Linked DNA regions of Planctomyces sp. SH-PL14. The protein of the gene in region 1 interacts with the protein of each later gene in a pairwise test. Links are inferred from orthologs where the notes say so. Each region holds a gene or a part of one and is shown on either strand. Other genes may lie near its edges. The genes, in order: VT03_RS00640 and VT03_RS29090.

What was found.
Region 2: the proteins of VT03_RS00640 (region 1) and VT03_RS29090 interact in binary tests that used the Escherichia coli proteins (3 or more experiments, as listed by UniProt). The link is inferred for Planctomyces sp. SH-PL14 from one-to-one orthologs.

What each region holds. Positions count from the first base shown.
Region 1 is NZ_CP011270.1:165,975-176,820, reverse strand. Bases 5,456-8,324 are described here. They hold VT03_RS00640 (glutamate-5-semialdehyde dehydrogenase), read right to left. Parts: upstream 7,586-8,324; coding sequence 6,326-7,585; downstream 5,456-6,325. Other genes in these bases: ccsA (cytochrome c biogenesis protein), read right to left, coding at 8,160-8,324; rdgB (RdgB/HAM1 family non-canonical purine NTP pyrophosphatase), read left to right, coding at 5,562-6,197; VT03_RS00650 (GGDEF domain-containing protein), read left to right, coding at 5,456-5,523. Outside these bases: lysA (diaminopimelate decarboxylase), read left to right, coding at 1-275; VT03_RS00655 (PAS domain-containing hybrid sensor histidine kinase/response regulator), read right to left, coding at 285-3,491; more of VT03_RS00650, read left to right, coding at 3,808-5,455; more of ccsA, read right to left, coding at 8,325-10,846. UniProt on the Escherichia coli protein: Catalyzes the NADPH-dependent reduction of L-glutamate 5-phosphate into L-glutamate 5-semialdehyde and phosphate. The product spontaneously undergoes cyclization to form 1-pyrroline-5-carboxylate.
Region 2 is NZ_CP011270.1:7,545,348-7,556,176, forward strand. Bases 2,918-5,769 are described here. They hold VT03_RS29090 (sulfate/molybdate ABC transporter ATP-binding protein), read left to right. Parts: upstream 2,918-3,738; coding sequence 3,739-4,800; downstream 4,801-5,769. Other genes in these bases: cysW (sulfate ABC transporter permease subunit CysW), read left to right, coding at 2,918-3,681; cysK (cysteine synthase A), read left to right, coding at 4,895-5,769. Outside these bases: VT03_RS29070 (hypothetical protein), read left to right, coding at 45-488; VT03_RS29075 (DUF1559 domain-containing protein), read left to right, coding at 674-1,786; sulfate ABC transporter permease subunit CysT, read left to right, coding at 1,914-2,735; more of cysW, read left to right, coding at 2,725-2,917; more of cysK, read left to right, coding at 5,770-5,905; VT03_RS32985 (YezD family protein), read left to right, coding at 5,907-6,170; VT03_RS29105 (rhodanese-like domain-containing protein), read left to right, coding at 6,358-6,912; VT03_RS29110 (family 2B encapsulin nanocompartment shell protein), read left to right, coding at 6,969-8,426; VT03_RS29115 (family 2B encapsulin nanocompartment shell protein), read left to right, coding at 8,550-9,989; VT03_RS29120 (cysteine desulfurase), read left to right, coding at 10,048-10,829. UniProt on the Escherichia coli protein: Part of the ABC transporter complex CysAWTP involved in sulfate/thiosulfate import. Responsible for energy coupling to the transport system.

The DNA.
Region 1 (10,846 bases):
ACTTCGAGGCCGAAGTTCAGGGCTGCGAACCGGCGGACGTCGTCGGCCCGATCTGCGAGTCGGGGGACTACCTCGCGAAGGCCCGCTGGCTGCCGGAAGTGAAGCGGGGCGAGCTCCTCAGCACGTTCAGTGCGGGGGCTTACGGGATGGCGATGAGCAGCAACTACAACTCCCGCCCCCGCGCGGCGGAAGTCCTCGTGAACGGCTCCCAGGTCCGGTTGATCCGCAAGCGGGAAACGTACGAAGACCTGATCGCCTTCGAGCGCGGCCTGTAAGCCGGCTCCTCAGCCGAACCGCGCCCGCATGGCGGCGGTCGTCCGCTCCAGCTCCTGCGTCAGCCGCTCCATCCGAGGCGGAACGGCCGAGAGGTCCCCTTCGCGGGCCTCCGTCTCGATTTCCGCGGCGGTGTCCATCCCGCTGGCGTGAAAGGTCCGCAGGTTCCCCTTGAGCGTGTGAGCCAGGCGCTGGCAGTCGCGCGCGGCGTTCTGGTCGACCGCCCTCCGGAGCTCCGTCATCAGCCCCGGAAGATCCGCCAGGAAGACCTCGACGACGTCCCTCAGCAACTCTTCGTCGTGAAGCGTCGACTGAAGGGCCGCGTTCCAGTCGACGGCGTCGCCGTTGCTGGCGAAGGCCGCCGAGTCGGGCTGCGTGGTCGACTGCGGTGACGCAGCCGGTTCAGGAGAGAGTGAGGAGGGGAGTGCCGGCGGCGACGGCCTCTCGGTCGCGGGCGGGCTCCCGGCGTCGGACCTCGGGACCGCGGGGACGGCGGCTTCGTTCCTGGCCGCATCCCCCAGAACATCGAGGATTGAGTCCGCGAGTTCGACCGGCCGCACCGGCTTGGAGACGTACCCGTCCATCCCCGCCTCCAGGCAGGTCTCGCGGTCCCCCTTCATGGCGTGGGCCGTCATGGCGATGATCGGGACCGGACGGGCCCGCCGCCGGTCCTGTTCCCACTTGCGGATGAGTTGCGTCGCCTCCAGCCCGTTCACGACCGGCATCTGGACATCCATCAGGACCAGGTCGAACTCTTCTCCCGTGGCCCGGTCGAATGCCTCCTGACCGTTCGTGGCCAGCTCCAGCGTATGGCCGAAGCGCGAGAGGAGCCCGATTGCCAGCTTCTGGTTGGGAAGGCTGTCCTCCACCAGCAGGATCTTGAGCGGCCGGATCTTGGCCAGCTCCCCGGCCCCCTGGGTCACCGCCCGGATCCGGGGCTCCTCGTCAAACGCGGCCACGACGGCGTCGAACAGATCGGACTGCTTGATCGGCTTCACGAGATAGGAGCGGATGCCGAGCGACTCCTCCCGCTGCGGGTCGGGCCGCTCGTCGACGCTCGTCAGCATCATGATGACGGTGCTGGCGATGGCTGCTTCCTGCCGGATGTGCTCCACCAGCGTGAATCCATCGATATCCGGCATGCAGGCGTCTGTCAGGACGATGGGGAACGCCTCGCACCGGGCGGCCGCCTCCTTGAGCACCTCGAGCGCGGCGTTGGCGTCGGAGACGACGACCGGCTTCATCCCCCAGTTGCGGCACATTTCCTCGAGGATCCGACGGTTCGTCTCGTTGTCGTCGACGATCAGGACCCGCAACCCCAGGACCGACTTCGGGGCGGTCGGTGTCAGCGCGACAGCGTCGTCCCCGATCTCCAGCGAGATGGTGAAGTTGAAAATGCTTCCCTGTCCCACTTCGCTCTCGACCCAGATCGCCCCGCCCATGAGCTGGACCAGCCGCGACGAGATCGCCAGTCCCAGCCCCGTCCCGCCGTAGCGGCGGGTCATTGATGAGTCCGCCTGCTCAAACGCCTTGAAGATCCGCTGCTGGTGCTGCCCCGAGATCCCGATCCCCGTGTCGCGGACCCGGACATGCAACTCCGCCCGCCCCCCCAGCCGCTGGATCAGGTCGACCGTCAGGACCACCTCGCCACGGTCGGTGAACTTGATCGCATTCCCCACCAGGTTCAGGATCACCTGCCGCAGCCGCAGCCCGTCCGCCTTGACCACCTTCGGCACGTCCGGAGCGACGCGGCACGCCAGTTCCAGCTTCTTGGCGTGGGCCCGGACGCTCATCGTCTTGAGGACGTCGCCCAGCCACTCGCGGAAGTCGAACGAGTACGGGTCGAGCTCGATCCGCCCCGCCTCGATCTTCGAGAAATCAAGGATGTCGTTCAGGATCTCCATCAGCGATTCGGCCGACTGGTGGACCGTCTGGAGGTAGTCCCGCTGCCGGGAATCGAGCGACGTCTCGAGCACCAGCTCGGTCATCCCCAGCACCGCGTTCATGGGGGTCCGGATCTCGTGGCTCATGTTGGCCAGGAACTCGCTCTTGGTCCGGTTCGCGACTTCCGCTGCCTCCTTGGCCGCCTTGAGCTCCTCTTCGACCTTCTTCCGCTCCGTGATGTCGCGGCAGATGCCGACCAGCCCCGTCACCTCCCCCCGCAGATTCCGCAGAGGAGCCTTCGTCGTGAGGATCCAGTGGTTGCCGTCGGGCGCGCGGAACATTTCCTCGCGGTTCAGCAGGACCTCGCCCGCCAGGACCCGGCGATCGTCCTCCCGGTAGAGCCGTGCCAGCTCCGGGGGGCAGAACGAATAGTCGTCCTTGCCGATGATCTCCGACTCGTCCCGGCAGCCGAACCCCTTGACGTTCGCCGTGTTGACGGTGACGAACCGGAAGTTCGTGTCCTTGATGAAGATGTTGTCCGGCAGGTTGTCGATGAGCGTCCGCAACCGGTCCCGCTCCTCCTGCAGGAGGGCTTCCGTTTCGTGCTGGGCGGTGATGTCCCGCGAGATCCCGAGCGTCCCGACGATGTCCCCCAGCCGCGTCCGGAGCGGGACCTTGGTCGCCGAGACCCAGGAGACGTGTCCGTCGGGCCACTGCAGCCGTTCCTCGATATCCTGGAGCGGCGCCCCGGTCCGGATGATGTACTTCTCCGTCTGCAGCGCCGCCTCGGCATGCTCCTTCTGGAAGAAATCGAAGTCCGTCTTTCCGACCGCGTCGTCGGGCGATTTCAGTCCGGATCGCTGGGCCTTGGCTCCGTTGATCCGCAGGTAGTGGCCGTCGCAGTCCTTGTAGTAGATGTCGTCCGGGATCGCGTCCATCAGACCGTCCAGCAGGAGCCGGTCCTCGTCCAGGAGCGCTGGAGCGACGAACGTCCCGGACTCGCCCGCTCCCGCCCCCCGTCCGCGCCGTCCCCCCGAGATCCGGGACGACCACGTCGCCAGCCCGCACAGCGCGATCATCGTGATCGCCGTCTGCGACAGGACGATCTGGTCGACGGTCCCGAGAATCCAGCGGAGCGCCAGCGACGCGAGCGGGACCACCAGCACGCCGGTGAGCAGCCGGTACCGCTGGGCCGCGGGGAGCGAGGCGGCAATGAGCCCCGGCAGGACGTAAAGCCCGCCGTAGGAAACCGACCCGGGGAACAGGACTTCCGCCAGCAGAATGAGTCCCGAGAGGACCGCGACGAGATAGGGACGCTTCTCTTGCACGATCATGATGGCACTGCCAGGGAGATCGGTGATGGGCGGGAAAGCGGGGGAGATCCGCGACCGGATCGGCCGCCAGCCATGAGATAGTGTCCAAGGTTTCGGAGCGTTTCACAAACACGCGTCCGCGTTTCCGTCCGCCTGTGACGGTCGCCCGGTCTTGTTGTCGATCGGCGACGCGGCCTTTGGACGCAATCGGCAGGGACGCTCTGTCTTCTCACGCAGGAGAGGAGGACGATGCGGCTGGCTTCATCCAAGAGCAAGCTGCCGAAGACCTCCGACGGTCGACTGTCGGCACCCTCCTCAGGTCCCCCCTCCGCACAGGATGTCTCCGTTCCCCCTCCTGACCGTGGCATCGCTCGCCCCCCCGGCCGGCTGGCTGGCCTTCGGGGGGATCGCCGCTGCGATTCCGGTGGTCGTCTGGGACCAGATCCGCCGCGTTCGGAACCGCAGCCGCGACTGGGAGCAGCTGCAGCAGTCTCTCGACAACGCCCGGGCCCGTGAGGAGATCCTCGCCGCGGAGTTGCGGCTCCTCTACTGCGTCCTGAGCCCCGGGGCGATCGACGACCGGCTCCGGCGGCTCCAGTCGGCGACGCGGGAGCACGACGCCGCGGAGGCAACCGCCGTCTTCCGCCACCGCTCAGGCGTCCTCACGCTGGTCCACTCGCACGAGCTGTCGGCGGCGACCCGGCAGCGGCTGTCGATTTCGCCCGCCATTCTCCCCCAGCTGACTCGCCACCGCATCCTCCACCGTTCGCTGATCTCCCAGTCCAGCCCCGCCTCCAACGGTGCGTCCCCGCTCGTCGGCGGCCTGGATGCCGCCGCCCGCGCCGCGCTGTCGGACGTCATCCTGCGTCCCATCGGCGATCCGGCCCATCCCTGGGGGGTTCTGGCCAGCTTTCTCCGCCACGATCACGAAGATCCTTCGCCGGCCGACGAAGCGCTCTGGTCCCGCGTCCTCACGCTGCTGGGCGACGAGCTGCGGCGGGAAGAACACACGACGCAGCGTGACTCGGAACTGTCGGTCTCGCGCGAGATCCTCGAGCTGCGGGGAGTGGTGGACCAGCATTTCCACGGCCCAGCCCAGATGGTCCTGGAGTTCCTCCGCCGGCTCGCGCTGCTGGCGGACTTCGAGCGGGTGACGGTTCATCTCTTCGGGGCCCAGCTCACCCCGGAGAGCTCCGTCATCCGGGCCGGGGCCGCCCTCCCGCGCCCGCTTGGCGAAGCTTGGATCCTCGCCGAGGACCGGCTGCTGCCGCGGCTTGCGCAGACACGCGGGCTGCACATTCACGACGCTCAGCACCTCGACCAGTCCACGGCGCCGCTCCCCTTCGCAACGGTCGTCTCGGTCCCGATCGAGCGGCAGGACGCGGCAGTCGGGCTCCTGTGTCTGACTCGACGGTCGGGATCGCACGTCGCGGACGCCGACCGGAGCCTCATCGAGTGGGCCGCGCGGTATCTGGTGGATCTCCTCACACAGACGGTCGACCGGGCCCGCGTCGCCGAGCAGGCGCGTCTGGACCCTCTCACGCTCCTCCCCAACCGCCGCACGTTCGACGCCGAGTTTTCGGCGCTCCTCGAGCGGTCGGGCGACCGGGAGGAGGCGTTCTCGCTCCTGCTGCTCGACATCGATCACTTCAAGTCGGTGAACGACCGCCGCGGGCACCCGGCCGGCGACGCCGCGCTTCAGGCCGTGGCTCATGTCCTGCAGCGGGTCCTGGCGATGACTCGCGAGAGCGACCAGCCGCTGGCGGCCCGCTACGGCGGCGAAGAGTTCGCGATCCTGCTTCCGGCGACGGATGGTCCCGGGGCGGTGCGGATCGCGGAGTCGATCCGGCAGGCGGTGGAACGGACCCCGATCCGGTTCGAGGACCAGGAGTTCCGGGTCACCCTCAGCATCGGCGCGGCGACCTTTCCGGACCACGCCCGTGCCCTGCAGCGTCTGCTGAAATCCGCCGACACCGCGCTCTATCAGGCGAAGCGGGACGGTCGGAACCGGACGCGCACGTTCCAGGCCGAGTCGGTGGCCGCCGGGACATGAGCCGATAGACTGCGGGACTCCCCGTCGTCCGAGAGCCCATGAAGCCTGCCACCGTCTATCCGACCGTTGTCCTCGCCAGCCGCAATCTCAAGAAGGCGGGGGAAATCCGCGACCTTCTGGCTCCGTACGCGATCCCGCTCGTCGCCGTTGCCGAGTTTCCGGATGTCCCCGAAGTGATCGAGGACGGAACGACGTTCGCCGAGAACGCCGCCAAGAAGGCCCGCCAGACGGCGCTCCACCTCAAGCACTGGGCGATCGGCGAGGACAGCGGCCTGCGGGTCGACTTCCTCAAGGGAGAGCCCGGGGTCTACAGCGCTCGGTATAGCGGCGAGGGAGCGACCGACGAGAAAAACAATGCCAAGCTGATGTGCGAACTCGCCGGCGTCCCGCCAGAGAAACGCGGCGGCGGCTATGTCTGCCACGTCGCCGTTTCCGATCCGGAAGGGAACATCGTCCTCAGCTTCGAGGACACCTGCCGCGGCCGGATGCTTGACGAACCCCGCGGCCCGAACGGATTCGGTTACGACCCTTACTTCCTCGTCCGCGAATACCACGAAACCTTCGGCGAACTCTCACCGCTCGTGAAGCAGCAGATCAGCCACCGCGCCCGCGCCTTCCGCCGGCTCATCCCGGGGCTTCTCAAGGTCCTGTCGGTGGGGCGGAAAGAGGATTAAACACCAAGACACAAAGAAGTCACGAAGGGCACCAAGAATTCAGACAAGGGCGAGGAAGGTTCGCACCGCTCTCCGTCCTTCTCCTCTTTGTGCTCTTGGTGCCTCCTTTGTGTCTTGGTGTTTCACTCCTACTTCCGCACCTGTCCCTGCCCGTAGACGACGTACTTGTAGCTCATCAGCTCCCGCAGCCCGCACGGCCCGCGGGCGTGGAACTTGTCGGTCGAAATGCCGATCTCCGCCCCCAGCCCCAGCTCGCCGCCGTCGTTGAACCGCGTGCTGGCGTTAATCATCACCCCCGCGGAATCGACCTCCGTCGCGAACCGCATCGCCGAAGGATGGTCGTTCGTGACGATCGCTTCGGTGTGGTGCGACCCGTACTCCGTGATGTGCTCGATCGCCTGGTCCAGCGAGTCGACGACCCGCACGCTCAGGACGAGACCCAGGTACTCGGTTCGGTAGTCCTGCTCGGTCGCCAGCTTCGCGTCCGGCAGGAACTCCCGCGTTCGCGTGCAGCCGCGAAGCTCGACCCCTGCGGCCGCCAGCTTCGCCCCCGCCAGCGGCAGGAACGCCGCCGCGACCGATTCGTGCACCAGCAGGCACTCCGCCGCGTTGCAGACCCCCGGCCGCTGGACCTTGGCATTCAGCAGGATCTCGACTCCCATTTCCAAGTTGGCGGTCGCGTCGACGTAGACGTGGCACACCCCGTCGAAGTGCTTGATGACCGGCATCGTCGCCTCAGCCGTCACGGTCTCGATCAGCGACTTCCCGCCGCGGGGAATCGCGACATCGATGTTCTCGCGTTCCTTGAGGAACAGCCGCACGGCCTCACGGTCCGTCGTCGAAACGAGCTGTACGGCATCCCGCGGCAGTCCTGTCGCTTCAAGCGCGTCGGCCAGGATTCGGTAGAGGGCCTGGTTGCTGTGGAACGCCTCCTTGCCGCCGCGGAGGATCACCGCGTTTCCGCTTTTGACGCACAGCGCCGCCGCGTCGATCGTGACGTTCGGCCGCGACTCGTAGATGAAGAAGACGACGCCGAGCGGAACCCGGACCCGCGTCACCAGGAGCCCGTTCGGGCGAACATTGCTGTCGATCACCTCGCCGACCGGGTTCGGCAGCCCGATCACCTCTTCCATTGCCCGCGCGATCTCCTCGATCCGGGGTGCCGTCAGTCGCAGCCGGTCGATCGCGGCTGACGTCAGGCCATACCCGGGAGCCGCTTCCAGATCTTTGGCGTTCTCCTCGATGAGGAATGCCGACCTCGAGCGAAGCTGCCGGGCGGTTTCACGAATCCAGGCGTCTTTCGTCGCCCCGGAAGCCCGCGCCAACCCGCGGGAAGCGATCCGGGCCTTGCGGCTTGTGTGGCGAACGTACTCAGGCAGTTCAGACATCGTGGCGTGTGCGGAGCGGGTGAACTCAGGATCGGTTCCGGCTCACGACACGGGAGATGAACACGAGGTTCAGCTGTCTCGCTTTCGGAGCCGTCCAAGACGGACAGTCTATCCGAAGCGGGCGGCGGGTGGGATCGGGCGGCGCTGATGCAGCAAGGAATGGGATGGCTTGTCCCGCCGGCTCGAACCACGTCCTTGCCGGCCCGACTATGCCAGCTCAAACCCAACGTGCGACGGCAGCCAGGGGTCAAGGGGGCCACGCCCCCTTGCCGCCGGAGGCACTTCTATGAGGAACCGCGGTAAGCAACGGACGTCCCCTTTGTGGTACCAGCGTTGAGGACTCCCTCAATCTACACCGCTCGCTTTGCAATCCCTGCGGGTTGGTGAGAGGGCATACGACACGGTGTCCGCGCTTGGATACTCACTCCTTCAGACATCTCTCGACGAGACGGCCTCCGGCGGGCAAAGGGGCGTTGCCCCTCTGCACTCCCCACCAGGGTGCCCCTGGACCCGGTGTTGGGTGACCACCAATCGGCGAATGCGCGTGGTTGCTTGAACTCCGCTTGCAGGTGCCTCAGCTCGCCGCCGTGTCACCAAGCCGCGGGGGAGTCGGCCGGTTGTCTTCCGCCCGGTACGACATCCACGCCGACGTCGGCAACGAACCAATCGCCGCAATCACCACATGAGCCAACGCAAACATCCCGATATACCGCAGCCGCCCCTCGGTGAACCCGTAGGAATGGAGACCCACCCCCAGCTCATTCACCCCAAAGAACGACCACGTCACCACAATGTTCCCCAGCACCGACAGGATCGCCACCCCCCGCCCGCGAGCCATCCCGTCCCACCGGGCATGCAGAATCAGCGCATTCCACAGGACGATGATCAGCGCCCCGTTCTCCTTTGGATCCCAACCCCAGAACCGCCCCCACGAGTCATCCGCCCACAACCCCCCGAGAACCGTCCCGAAGAAGCTGAACAGCAGCGCAAAACACACGGTCCCATAGGTCATGTTCGCCAGACGCTGCCGGATACTCGAGTTGAGATACGGCGTCAGCACGCCCCCCAGCAGGTAGCCGGTCCCCAGGAGCCCGGCGACATAACTCGTCGCGTACCCCAGCGTGATGCACACCACGTGCGTCGCCAGCCAGAACTGTGTGTCAAGCACCGGCTCTAGCACCGACAGCGTGTCGCCGTCGAACCGCAGTGCATCGGCCACCCGCAGCGTCAGGAACCCCGCCAGCGCCGCCGCCAGCGTCGAAATCCCCATCCGCGACACGAGTTCCAGCCCCAGTCCCATCAGCACGATCGCCCAGCCGATGAAGACGGACGCCGAGTAGAGGTTGGTCACCGGAGGCCGTCCGGAAATGTAGATCCGGCCCACCAGGGCATAGGTGTGCAGGATGAACGCCACCGCCGTGATCCCCCATCCGGCCGCCCGGAGGTGGCGGAAGAATCCCATCGGGGCCATCAGCCAGCCGAGCAGGATCAGGGCCATCCCCGGCACGTAGAGCATGAAGGCCAGCCACGACGGAGCGAACCGGTTGTAGAACGCCTCGTAGTTCGTCTTCACGACGTTGAGCGTCGAGCCGGTTCCCGGCACCGTCCGCTCGTCGTCCGAGAGGCCGTCGATGAGCTTGCGGTACTCGACCACCTTGGCGTTGAACACGTCCGCCTTGCCGTCGCGATAAGCGGCCCGGATCTCTTCGAGCAGATCGAGGGCCGGAATCTTCTCCCCGGCCGATCCGCCGATGTGGGCATAGATCGACGCCAGCGCCGTCGGCTCCCAGTTCGTCTTCAGCATCGCTAGCAGCCCCTCTTCGGACTTGCCGCGTCCCAAGTGCGTCGGGACGACCAGCGGCAGGTGCATCTGGCTGAACCGGTCCCGCGCGTTGTGGAGCAGATCCGCCACCTGCGAGGCCCGGGCCTGCGCCCCCTGCGGGTCCTTCTGGAACTCTTCGCGGGTCGGCATCACGGGCAGACCCTGCGGCATGTCCCGCATGTCGAGGAACGCCGCCTTCATCTTCTCGAACTGGTTCAGCTTCCCGGCCAGACTGAGCAGCTTCCGCTCTTCAATGCTCCGGTCCTCGCCCCGCTTGTCGCCGGCGGTCTGGATCTGGGACTGAAGCTGCGGCCAGGTCTTCTCGATCTCCTCGCGGCTGTAGAGGTGCGACTCCCGCCAGTCGAGGTTCAGGCTCTTGACGATGTCCGGATGGTCGATCCGGAACACCGGATACTTCGCGGCCACGTCCTCCGGCTTGGCGATCGAGTCGAGGAACCATTCGACGGCCGTCCGCTTGTTCCCCTCGGCATCCTTGAAGGTCTGCCGCTCGGAGATCTGCATCAGGTTGTTGAGAGCGTAGGAATCGATCGGCTGAGCCCGGCCGCCATCGAAGATCGGAATGGCGCTGAACGCCGCCAGATCAAATCCGTTCACCGGCTTCGCGGAACGGAACGCGGCCATCGAGGCGTAAAGCCCGGCGACCGTCGCCAGCGCCAGAGCCGGCGCCAGGACCGTCCAGTCGTATCCCTCGGCAACCCCGTCGGTCACCGGAACGGCGCTCGCCGTCCGCAGGAACCGGGAAAGCATCAGCCAGAAGTGGTACAGCATCCCGACGACAACGATCATGCACGCCACGTACGGGGTCATCCACCCTTCGTTGATGACGACCTGGAAGTCGGTCATCTCGCGGTTGTCCCCCATCGCCCCGGCGGGGATGTAGCTGCTCTGGTAGAACGTCTCGCCGGCGTAGCGGAGAGGGTTGTTCATCCAGATTTCGAAGTCCTTGTCGACCCCGTTCCGCTCGTCGACAAGGTGGATCTTCGAGCGGTAGTCCTTCGGACGGTTCGTGCCGACGTAGTCGTTCTTCTGAACGTCCTTGAGCTCGATCTGATACGGCTTGTAGTCCCGCCGGAACCGGAGCGAGAGCTGGTACGGCTTGCCATCGAAGGTGATGGTCTCCGGCCGGGAGAGCAGGGCACTGACGAGGTAGACCCCGTCTTCCTTGCCACTCTTCGGATCCAGGATCCGGACATAGCCCGAGGGGACGTCCGCCTTCTGGTTCGTCTCGACACCGGTCCCGACCGCCCGCGGCTCCATCAGGATCTCGAGCCCCCGCCCCTTCGTGGCGGGAGTCTTGACGTCCTTGTCCTTCGGGAGCCGCATCTGGATTTCGCTGTTCTCGTGGTATTCCACGAGTTCCATGTCGAACGGCAGCCGGTCGTCATGGAACTTGACCCCCTTCTGCAGCCGGGCCGCCG
Region 2 (10,829 bases), 7.4 Mb from region 1 along the record:
TCAGTGTTTTCGTTTCTTCTTGTCTCGCAGAAGGTTTTCGCGCCATGTTCGGACTCGGTCAGTTTGGGCGGACGGCAATCGCGCCGTTCGCATTCGCCCTCGCGGCTCCCTGGATGCTCGCCGGCTGCGGCGAAGCCCCGGAGACGACGGTCCCCGTCATTCCGGTCACGGGGACGCTGACCTACGGGGGGGAGAAGGTGGTCGGTGCCCGCGTCATCCTCCATCCGCAGGGGCATCCGCTCCCGGCGGACCGGATCGCGGTCGGCACGACGAAGTCCGACGGCACTTTTGCCGTCGCCATCTACGACGAGCCCAAGGGGGTTCCGGCGGGCGAGTACGTCGGCACGGTCGAGTACTACAAGCCGATCGAAGGGGGGACGGGGCCGAACGTGGTCCCCAAGCCTTACGACAGCCCGGAGACCTCGCCCATCAAGGTCTCCGTGAAGGATTCGCCGGTCACGATCCCGCCGATCGAGATCAAGAAGTGATCCGTTTCGCGAAGGGTGTCTCCTTCGCCTGCTCGAAACAGGCCGGCGCCACGGCGGGATGCTTTGCGACAGAAGGGGGATGTGCCATGTGCCGTTGTTGTCGCTGAATGTCCGCCGCCCGGTTCGAGTGCGCCCGCTTTGGGCCGTCTTCTCTCAGTCCCGCTTCGTCTCAGGAGTCTCTCGTCATGCAGCGTTCGAATGCGTCCAGGCCGAGCCGGTCATTCCGGGGCCAGCGTCAAGGCTTCACCCTCATTGAGCTGTTGGTCGTGATCGCGATCATCGCCACGCTCGTCGCCATCCTGCTCCCGGCGGTCCAGCAGGCCCGCGAAGCGGCCCGCCGCTCCTCCTGCTCGAACAACCTCAAGCAGATCGGGATCGCCGTTCACAACTTCTACGACGTCAAGAAGAAGCTCCCCAGCGGCGGCCGCCCGCCGGAAGCGGCGACGGTCCGCATCGGCGTGTTCACCGCCATTCTGCCGTTCGTCGACCAGAAGGTCCTCTACGACAAGTACGACACCTCCGTGAACTGGAGCGATCCGCTCAACCGGGAAATCGTCAACAAGCGGATCGGCGTCTACGAGTGCCCCTCGTCGCCGAAGCACAACAACCAGCTCGACTTCGCTCCGGACCTGACCCCGGGGAACTGGGCGCCCGGTGGAACGTTCACCGGCATCGTCTCGGTCGGCGACTACGGCGCTTCGCTCGGCATCGATCCGCGGCTCAACAACACGACCTTCCCGGCCACGGCCGCCACCATGGGGGCTCCGCTCCGTCCGCTGCTGTTCCCCAGCCCGCAGTTCACGACGAACGCCACCGCGTCGACGAACGGGATGCTCCCCAAGAATTCGGCGCTGCGGTTCGAGGACGTGGTCGACGGGACGTCCAACACGATCGCCGTCTGGGAATCGGGCGGCCGGCCGTACGTCTACCAGCGGGGTCCGAAGCAGGTCGGCGCCCTCATCAGCCAGCACCACGTCAACGGCGGCGGCTGGTGCCGGCCCGCCAGCGACATCCTCTTCGCCGGTTCGAACAAGACGGGGAACCAGATCCCCGGCCTGTACCTGAACCGGACCAACGGCGATGACGTCGCGGACGAGAGCTACAGCATGACCGGCTATCCGACCTACGGAACGGAAGGGACCAGCCAGCCGTTCGCGTTCCACAACTCCGGTCTCAATGTCCTGTTCGGGGACGGCGCGGTCCGGTTCATCGATGAGGACACCCCGATCGACATCGTGGCCGCCCTCGTGACGCGGAACCAGGGGGGGAACGAGGCCCCCGTGGCTTCGGCGTTCTAGTCTGAACGAGCGGGGATGGAAGCGGACCGCTGTTCGCTTCCATCCTCCCCGCCGTTCCGATATCCGATCCGTCGCCATCCACTGTGTCGTCACGTCCGCTGACCCGAAAACGGGAGGCCCTTTCGAAATGTCCCGCACACGCTCGGTCCTGCCGGGCTTTTCCTTGAGCTTCGGCATCACGCTGCTCTGGCTCACGTTCCTTCTGGCGCTGCCGATGCTGGCCTGCGCCGCCAAGGTGTTCGAGCTGACCCCCGAGAAGTTCCTGGCGGCCGTCTGGACCCCCCGGACGCGGGCGGCCTACATGGTCACGTTCAGCACCTCGTTTGCCGCCGCCACCGTCGACACCGCCCTGGGGATGCTGCTCGCCTGGGTGCTGGTCCGGTACGAGTTCTTCGGCAAGCGGATCATCGACGCCCTCGTCGACCTCCCCTTCGCCCTCCCGACCTCCGTTGCCGGCCTCGTCTATTCGACCCTCTATGCGAAGAACGGCTGGCTCGGAAAGCACCTCGTTCCCTGGGGGATCGAAGGGGCGTACTCCCAGCTCGGGATCATCCTCGTCCTGATCTTCATCGGGCTGCCGTTCGTCGTCCGGACGGTCCAGCCGGTCCTCGAGAGCCTCGACGCCGAGCTCGAGGAGGCGGCGACCTGCCTCGGAGCGACCCGCTGGACGACCTTCACCCGCGTGATCCTCCCCGCTCTCTACCCCGCCCTGCTGACCGGCTTCACGCTGACCTTCGCCCGGGCGATCGGCGAGTACGGTTCGGTCGTCTTCGTCTCGGGGAACAAGCCGTTCAAGACGGAAATCGCCCCGGTCCTGATCGTCGCCAAGCTGGAGGAGTTCGCGTACGCCGAGGCGACCGCGATCGCCGTCGTCCTCCTCGTGATTTCGCTCGGCCTGCTGCTGGTCATCAACACCCTCGAACGATGGAGCCAGCGCCATGCCCTCTGAAACCTCCACCGCGCCCCAGGCGACACCCGCCGCCGGCCCGGGCAAGTCACCGGCCGCGGCGCACAACGCGGGACCGATCGTCTCGTTCAAGCAGGCCCAGCAGGATCCCGTCTGGGTCCGCTGGGGCCTGATCGGACTGACCTACTTCGTCGTCGGCCTCCTGATCGTCCTCCCCGTTTACCAGGTGTTCTACATCGCGTTTTCGAACGGCGTGGCGGCTTACTGGAAGGCCCTCACCGCCGATCCCGACACGCGGCACTCGATCTTCCTCACGCTCACCGTGGCCCCCATTGCCGTGGTCCTGAACGTGATCTTCGGCGTGGCGGCGGCGTGGCTCCTGACCCGCTTCCGCTTCCCTGGCCGGACGCTGCTCACCTCGCTCATCGACCTGCCGTTCGCGATCTCGCCCGTCGTGGCCGGCCTGATGTTCATGCTCCTGTTCGGGATGCAGGGCTTCCTCGGTCCGTGGCTCAAGGGGCATGGCATTCAGCTTGTCTTCGCCTGGCCCGGGCTCGTTCTCGTGACCGCCTTTGTCACGATGCCGTTCGTGGCCCGAGAGCTGATCCCGATCATGGAGGCGATCGGTTCCGACGAGGAGATCGCCGCCGTCAGCCTGGGGGCGAACGGCTGGCAGACGTTCTGGCGGGTGACGGTCCCCAACATCAAGTGGGGGCTCCTGTTCGGCATCATCCTCTGCAACGCCCGGGCGATGGGGGAATACGGAGCGGCCAAGGTCGTCTCCGGCGGCATCTCGGGAAAGACCGACACCATTCCGCTCCGCGTGGAAAAGCTGTTTCAGGAACAGCCCTTGCCTGCGTCCTACGCCCTTGCCTCCCTCCTGACGATGCTCTCGATCGTGACCCTCCTGCTCCGCATCTGGCTTGAGCACAAGACCAGCCAGCAGGTTCAGGAAGTCAAGGCGGAGCACGCGGCCACCTCGCACTGAGTCGTGGCATCCCCCCTTTTCGAACAGTCGACTCGTCACCGGACAACCGGAGCTGTCATGAGCATTTCAGTCAAGAACGTCACCAAGCGGTTCGGCAACTTCGTCGCCCTCGACAATGTCTCGCTGGAGATCCCCAACGGCGAGCTGACCGCCCTGCTCGGCCCCTCGGGATCGGGCAAGACGACCCTGCTGCGGATCATCGCCGGGCTCGAAACCGCCGATGAGGGAGAGATCCGCCACCACGGCGAGGACGTCACCGAGCTGCCGCCGCGGGAGCGGAACGTCGGGTTCGTGTTCCAGCACTACGCCCTGTTCCGTCACATGACGGTCTTCCAGAACATCGCCTTCGGGATGGAGATCCGGAAGGTCAAGAAGGACGTCATCAAGGCGTCGGTGCTGGAGCTGCTCCGCCTGGTCCGGCTGGCCGGGATGGAGAACCGCTACCCGAGCCAGCTCTCGGGTGGGCAGCGGCAGCGGGTCGCGCTCGCCCGGGCCCTCGCGGTGCAGCCCAAGGTTCTCCTTCTCGACGAGCCGTTCGGGGCTCTCGATGCGAAGGTCCGCCAGGAGCTGCGGCAGTGGCTCCGCCGCCTGCATGACGAGATCCACCTCACGAGCGTCTTCGTGACGCACGACCAGGAGGAGGCGTTCGAAGTCGCCGACCAGGTTGTCGTGATGCACGGCGGCCGGATCGAACAGGCGGGCTCGCCGCAGCAGGTCTTCGAACATCCCGCCAACCCGTTCGTCATGGACTTCCTGGGGCAGGTCAACGTGTTCCACGGCCGCGTCGAAAACGGCCAGGCGGTCATCGGCAGCGGCCTGCATTTCGCGTATCCCGAGTATCAGAACAGCGAGTCGCGGGACGCCAAGGTCTATGTCCGGCCCCATGAACTCGACATCGACACGACTCCGTTCGCCCAGCGGAACCTGCGGGCGACGATCATCCACATCAACCCGATGGGATCGATGGCCCGCGTGCAGCTCCAGGCAGAGGAGTTCGACCTGCCGATCCACGTCGACGTCAGCCACGATCGGACGCGGGAAATGAAGCTCGCCGCCGGAATGGCGGTCTTCGTCGCCCCCAAGAGCATGCGGGTCTTCCTGCCGGACTATGCGATTTAGGAGGAGTCGAGCGTCAGGAATCGAAGGTTGAGCGCTCGGGAGCCGCTTCTCGATCGCTCAACATGCCCCGCCCCTCAACGCTCAACGCACAGCCATGCGTATCCACCACGACAACCTCGGCACCATCGGCCAGACGCCGCTGGTCGCGATCAACCGCCTGACGTCGGGACTCGGCGAGACCGCCGCGCGCGTCGCCGCCAAGATTGAAGGGCGGAATCCCGCCTTCAGCGTGAAGTGCCGGATCGGCGCGGCGATGATCCTGAACGCGGAGTGTCAGGGATTGCTCCGCCCCGGTTCGCACGTCGTCGAAGCGACGAGCGGCAACACGGGGATTGCCCTGGCATTCGCCTGCGCGGCCCGCGGCTATCCGCTGACGCTGACGATGCCCGAGACGATGTCGCTCGAACGCCGCGCCATGCTCCGGAGCTTCGGCGCGGAACTGGTCCTGACTCCCGCCGACGAAGGGATGCGGGGCTCGTTGATTCGCGCGGAGGAGCTTGCGGAGCAGCCGGGGTGGTACATGCCCCGGCAGTTCGAGAACCCGGCCAACCCGCAGATCCATTTCGAAACGACCGGACCCGAGATCTGGAACGACACCGACGGGACCGTGGACGTCTTCGTCGCCGGCGTCGGGACCGGCGGGACGATCACCGGCGTCGGTCGGTATCTCAAGCGCGAGCGGCGGAAGAACGTCTACATCATTGCGGTGGAGCCCGCCTCCAGTCCGGTCCTGTCGGGCGGCAATCCGGGGCGGCACAAGATCCAGGGGATCGGGGCGGGGTTCATCCCCCCGCTGCTCGATCAGTCGGTCATCGACGAGGTCCAGCGTGTCACCGACGACGACGCGATCACAATGGCGCGGCGGATCACGCGGGAGGAGGGAATCCCCTGCGGCATCAGCTCCGGCGCCGCCATGGCCGTGGCCCTGCGGGTCGCGGCGCGGCCCGCGTTCGCCGGGAAGCTGATCGTCACGGTCTTTCCCGATGCTTCCGAACGCTACCTCTCGACCGAGCTGTTCGAAGGGCTCACCTCGCCGGCTCTCGACCGGGACCTGCTCCCCGCGGCCCCGATTACCTTGCCCCCGTTCGACGTGGGAGACGAATGACATGACCCATCGCGATCCTTCCCCGTCCGCTCACCCGACCGCATCGTCGCCGCCGTCCCCCTCCGCGGTTCCCTCGTCGTCGCCGCCCTCGGCGCATCGGCGGCTGCGGCCGACGGAGACGGCTGAGCCGCTCAGTCCGGAGATCGAACACCTGCTCCTCGAAGCGCTTCGGGGCATCCGCTATGGCCAAGTGCTGCTGATCGTGCAGGACGGAAAGGTTGTTCAGATCGACCGAACGGAGAAGGTCCGCATCGCCCACCAGTGAGTCGATCGTCGGTGACCGTCAATCGAGTCGGGGATTTAAAGCGTTGGGGTTTCATCAGATGCGACGCACCTCTTACAGGAGAGCCGACTGCCGGACGAAGATTCGCTTCCTTCGCTTTCAATAAATACCTATTCTGTGTACATTCATTTTGCACGAGGCCGAGGCTTTCGAAGTCGGGAGGACAGTCATGAGCGTTTCGACGATCTCGCCGGCGGAGGTGGCGGATGCACTCCGCAGTGGCCCGGGGGCGGAGCTGATCGATGTCCGCACGCCGGTCGAGTTTCGCGGCCTGCACGCGACCCCGGCCCGGAACGTTCCGCTGGACCGGCTGGAGACGATCGCTGACGGGGACCGGACCCGTCGGCTCTATGTGATCTGTCAGTCGGGGGCGCGGGGAGCGAAAGCCCGCGACGAACTGGCGTCGCGCGGGTTCACGAACGTGATCAATGTCGAAGGAGGAACGCTCGCCTGGGAGAAGGCGGGGCTTCCGGTTGTCCGCGGCAAGAAGGCGATCTCGCTGGAGCGGCAGGTGCGGATCGCGGCCGGCTCGCTCGTCCTGCTGGGGGTGGTTCTGTCATGGCTCGTCCATCCGTACTGGATCGGGATCTCGGCCTTTGTCGGAGCGGGTCTGGTCTTCGCCGGGGTGACCGACACCTGCGGCATGGCGCTGATCCTGGCCCGGATGCCGTGGAATCAGATCCGCGATGAGTCCTCCTCGGACGCCGCGGCCTGCCGCCTCTAAGAACGCCGCTGTTGCTCAAGCCGCCCTGAACTCGCATTGAAGAGAGTCCACCGCGAATGTCGGACAATTTGTTGCAGCGTAGCGTCACGACGTCGGTCGCCCGGAACCTGGCGAACACGACGAAGACCGCTCCGAAGATGATGTCGATCACCCCGCGGTGGCTCTTAAGCCTGCTGCCGTGGGTGCAGGTCGAAGGGGGGACGTACCGGGTCAACCGGACGAAGGTCGAGCTGACGAAGGCGCAGCGGATCGAGATCGACGTCTCGCAGGAAGTCGTCACCTTCAACCCGGAGGCGCTGCGGAGCGTTCCGCTGTTCTCGGGGCTCTCGACGGCGATCACGACCCGGATGGCGAGCCGCTTCAAGACGGAAGAGGTGTCGCTGGGGAACAAGCTCGTTGTCGAAGGGGAGGACGGGAACAAGTTCTTCATCATCGCCCAGGGGCAGGTGGAAGTCCTGAGCAAGGGGGTCCACGGGAGCGACCTCCGGCTGGCGCTCCTGACCGACGGCGAATACTTCGGCGAGTCGGACCTCGTGGCGGACCGTCCCTCCGATGTGACGGTCCGGACCATCACCCCCTGCATCCTGCTGACGCTCTCGCGGAAGGACCTCGACGCGGCGCTGAAGGAGAGCCCGAACCAGGCGTCCGAGTTCTCCCGGGCGGTCACGGAGCATGAAGAGCTCCGTTCGACGGTGAACCGGTACGGAGAACGGAACATCGACCTCGTGTCGGGGTTCGCGGAGAACGTCGAAATCCCGGAGACGTTCGTCGACTACTCGGCGCATCCTCGGGAGTACTCGCTCTCGGCGATCCAGACGGTGGTGCGGGTCCATACGCGGGTGTCGGACCTGTACAACGGCCCGTACAACCAGCTCGAAGAGCAGATGCGTCTGACGATCGAAGGGATCAAGGAGCGTCAGGAGTGGGAGCTGGTCAACAACAAGAAGTTCGGCCTGATCCACTCGGTCGACCCGGCCATGAGAATCAGCACCCGGTACGGGGCTCCGACGCCGGACGATCTGGATGATCTTCTGGCCCTGGTGTGGAAGAAGCCGGCGTTCTTCCTGGCGCATCCGAAGGCGATCGCGGCGTTCGAGCGGGAGTGCACATGGCGGGGGGTCCCGCCGGTGACGATGAACCTGTTCGGCACGCCGGTGATCATGTGGCGTGGTGTCCCGCTGGTCCCGTGCGACAAGCTGGAGATGAAGAGCCGTTACCAGTCGAACCAGTGGTTCGGGACGACGAGCATTGTCCTCCTGCGGGTGGGCGAAGCGGACCAGGGTGTTGTCGGCCTGCACCAAGCGGGGATCCCGGGTGAGATCATGCCGAGCCTGTCGGCGCGTCTGATGGGCCTCGACAGCCTGGGAGTCGCGTCGTACCTGCTGACGCTTTACAGCTCGTGCGCGGTGCTGACGGACGATGCACTGGGCGTCCTGGAGAACGTCGAGGTCGGTTACTACCACGACTACGAACTCCGCGAGCACCGCGGCTTCGAAAACGGCCTCGGAATCTGAGCCCGGTTTCACTTTGAAAACACCAGCCCGAAGCGCCAGCGAGGGACTTCTCGCCGCCAAACCGCACTGGGGCTTCGGATCGGTCCCCTCCCCCTTCAGTCAACGTCTCCCTCGAGTCTCACCATGTCGGACAATTTGTTGCAGCGTAGCGTCACGACGTCGGTCGCCCGGAATCTGGCGAACACGACGAAGACCGCTCCGAAGATGATGTCGATCACCCCGCGGTGGCTCTTGAGCCTGCTGCCGTGGGTGCAGGTCGAAGGGGGGACCTACCGGGTCAACCGGACGAAGGTCGAGCTGACGAAGGCCCAGCGGATCGAGATCGACGTCTCGCAGGAAGTCGTCACCTTCAACCCGGAGGCGCTGCGGAGCGTTCCGCTGTTCTCGGGGCTCTCGACGGCGATCACGACCCGGATGGCGAGCCGCTTCAAGACGGAAGAGGTGTCGCTGGGGAACAAGCTCGTTGTCGAAGGGGAGGACGGGAACAAGTTCTTCATCATCGCCCAGGGGCAGGTGGAAGTCCTGAGCAAGGGGGTCCACGGGAGCGACCTCCGGCTGGCGCTGCTGACCGACGGCGAATACTTCGGTGAGTCGGACCTCGTGGCGGACCGTCCGTCGGATGTCACGGTGCGGACCATCACCCCCTGCATCCTGCTGACGCTCTCCCGGAAGGACCTCGACGCGGCGCTGAAGGAGAGCCCGAATCAGGCGTCCGAGTTCTCCCGGGCCGTCACGGAGCATGAAGAACTGCGTTCGACGGTGAACCGGTACGGGGAGCGGAATATCGACCTCGTGTCGGGGTTCGCGGAGAACGTCGAAATCCCGGAGACGTTCGTCGACTACTCGGCGCATCCTCGGGAGTACTCGCTCTCGGCGATCCAGACGGTGGTGCGGGTCCATACGCGGGTGTCGGACCTGTACAACGGCCCGTACAACCAGCTCGAAGAGCAGATGCGTCTGACGATCGAAGGGATCAAGGAGCGTCAGGAGTGGGAGCTGGTCAACAACAAGAAGTTCGGCCTGATCCACTCGGTCGACCCGGCCATGAGAATCAGCACCCGGTACGGGGCTCCGACGCCGGACGATCTGGATGATCTTCTGGCCCTGGTGTGGAAGAAGCCGGCGTTCTTCCTGGCGCATCCGAAGGCGATCGCGGCGTTCGAGCGGGAGTGCACATGGCGGGGGGTCCCGCCGGTGACGATGAACCTGTTCGGCACGCCGGTGATCATGTGGCGTGGTGTCCCGCTGGTCCCGTGCGACAAGCTGGAGATGAAGAGCCGTTACCAGTCGAACCAGTGGTTCGGGACGACGAGCATTGTCCTCCTGCGGGTGGGCGAAGCGGACCAGGGTGTTGTCGGCCTGCACCAAGCGGGGATCCCGGGTGAGATCATGCCGAGCCTGTCGGCGCGTCTGATGGGCCTCGACAGCCTGGGAGTCGCGTCGTACCTGCTGACGCTTTACAGCTCGTGCGCGGTGCTGACGGACGATGCACTGGGCGTCCTGGAGAACGTCGAGGTCGGTTACTACCACGACTACGAGAACAAGCGGCAGAAGGCGAAGTGAGCCCCCCGACTCCTGATATCCTCGTCTTCCCCGATGGCCTGAGAACCGGCGCAAGCCCATGAACGAGATCACCCCGGACCTGGTCGCCCAGATCGCCACCCGGCTCTACAACGCGAACCCGCACTCCGGTCCCGATCCCGCATCGAGCCTGCCGGCGGGCACGCCGTCGTTCGAAGGCCCTCCCGCGGTCCCGACGGCGCCGTCGCTGCCGCAGGTTGGTCCTCTGCCGGCACAGCCTTCGAGTGTGCAGACCATCTCTTCTCCGACGAGCTTCCCGTTCTCGCCTTCGGGCCACTCGGGGAGCGCGGCGCCGTGGTCCGGCTTCGGCGGAACTGGGCATTCGGGGTTCTCGCACTCGGGCGCCGGCCAGCAGGACGGACTGCGGGAGTTCGTGAAGCGGGTCCAGTCGACGGACCATCGCGGGACGAGCGGCCTGTGCAGCGGACCCGATGACAACGGGTTTCTGCAGCGGCTCCTCTCCCGGACTGCCCCTCCGGGACCGTCTCGCCCGCTGGATGTTGATGCGGTCCGCCGCGACTTCCCGATCCTGAACCAGCGGATCCATGGCAAGCCGCTCGTCTGGCTCGACAACGCGGCCACGACGCAGAAGCCCAACAGCGTCATCGACGCGATCTCGCACTTTTACAGGAACGACAACTCAAACATTCATCGCGCCGCCCACTCGCTCGCCGCCCGGGCGACCGACGCCTACGAAGGGGCGCGGGAGAAGGTGCAAAAATTCCTGGGAGCCGCCTCCCCCAAGGAGATCATCTTCGTCCGCGGGACGACGGAAGGGATCAACCTCGTCGCCCAGACGTACGGCCGCAAGTTCCTCCAGCC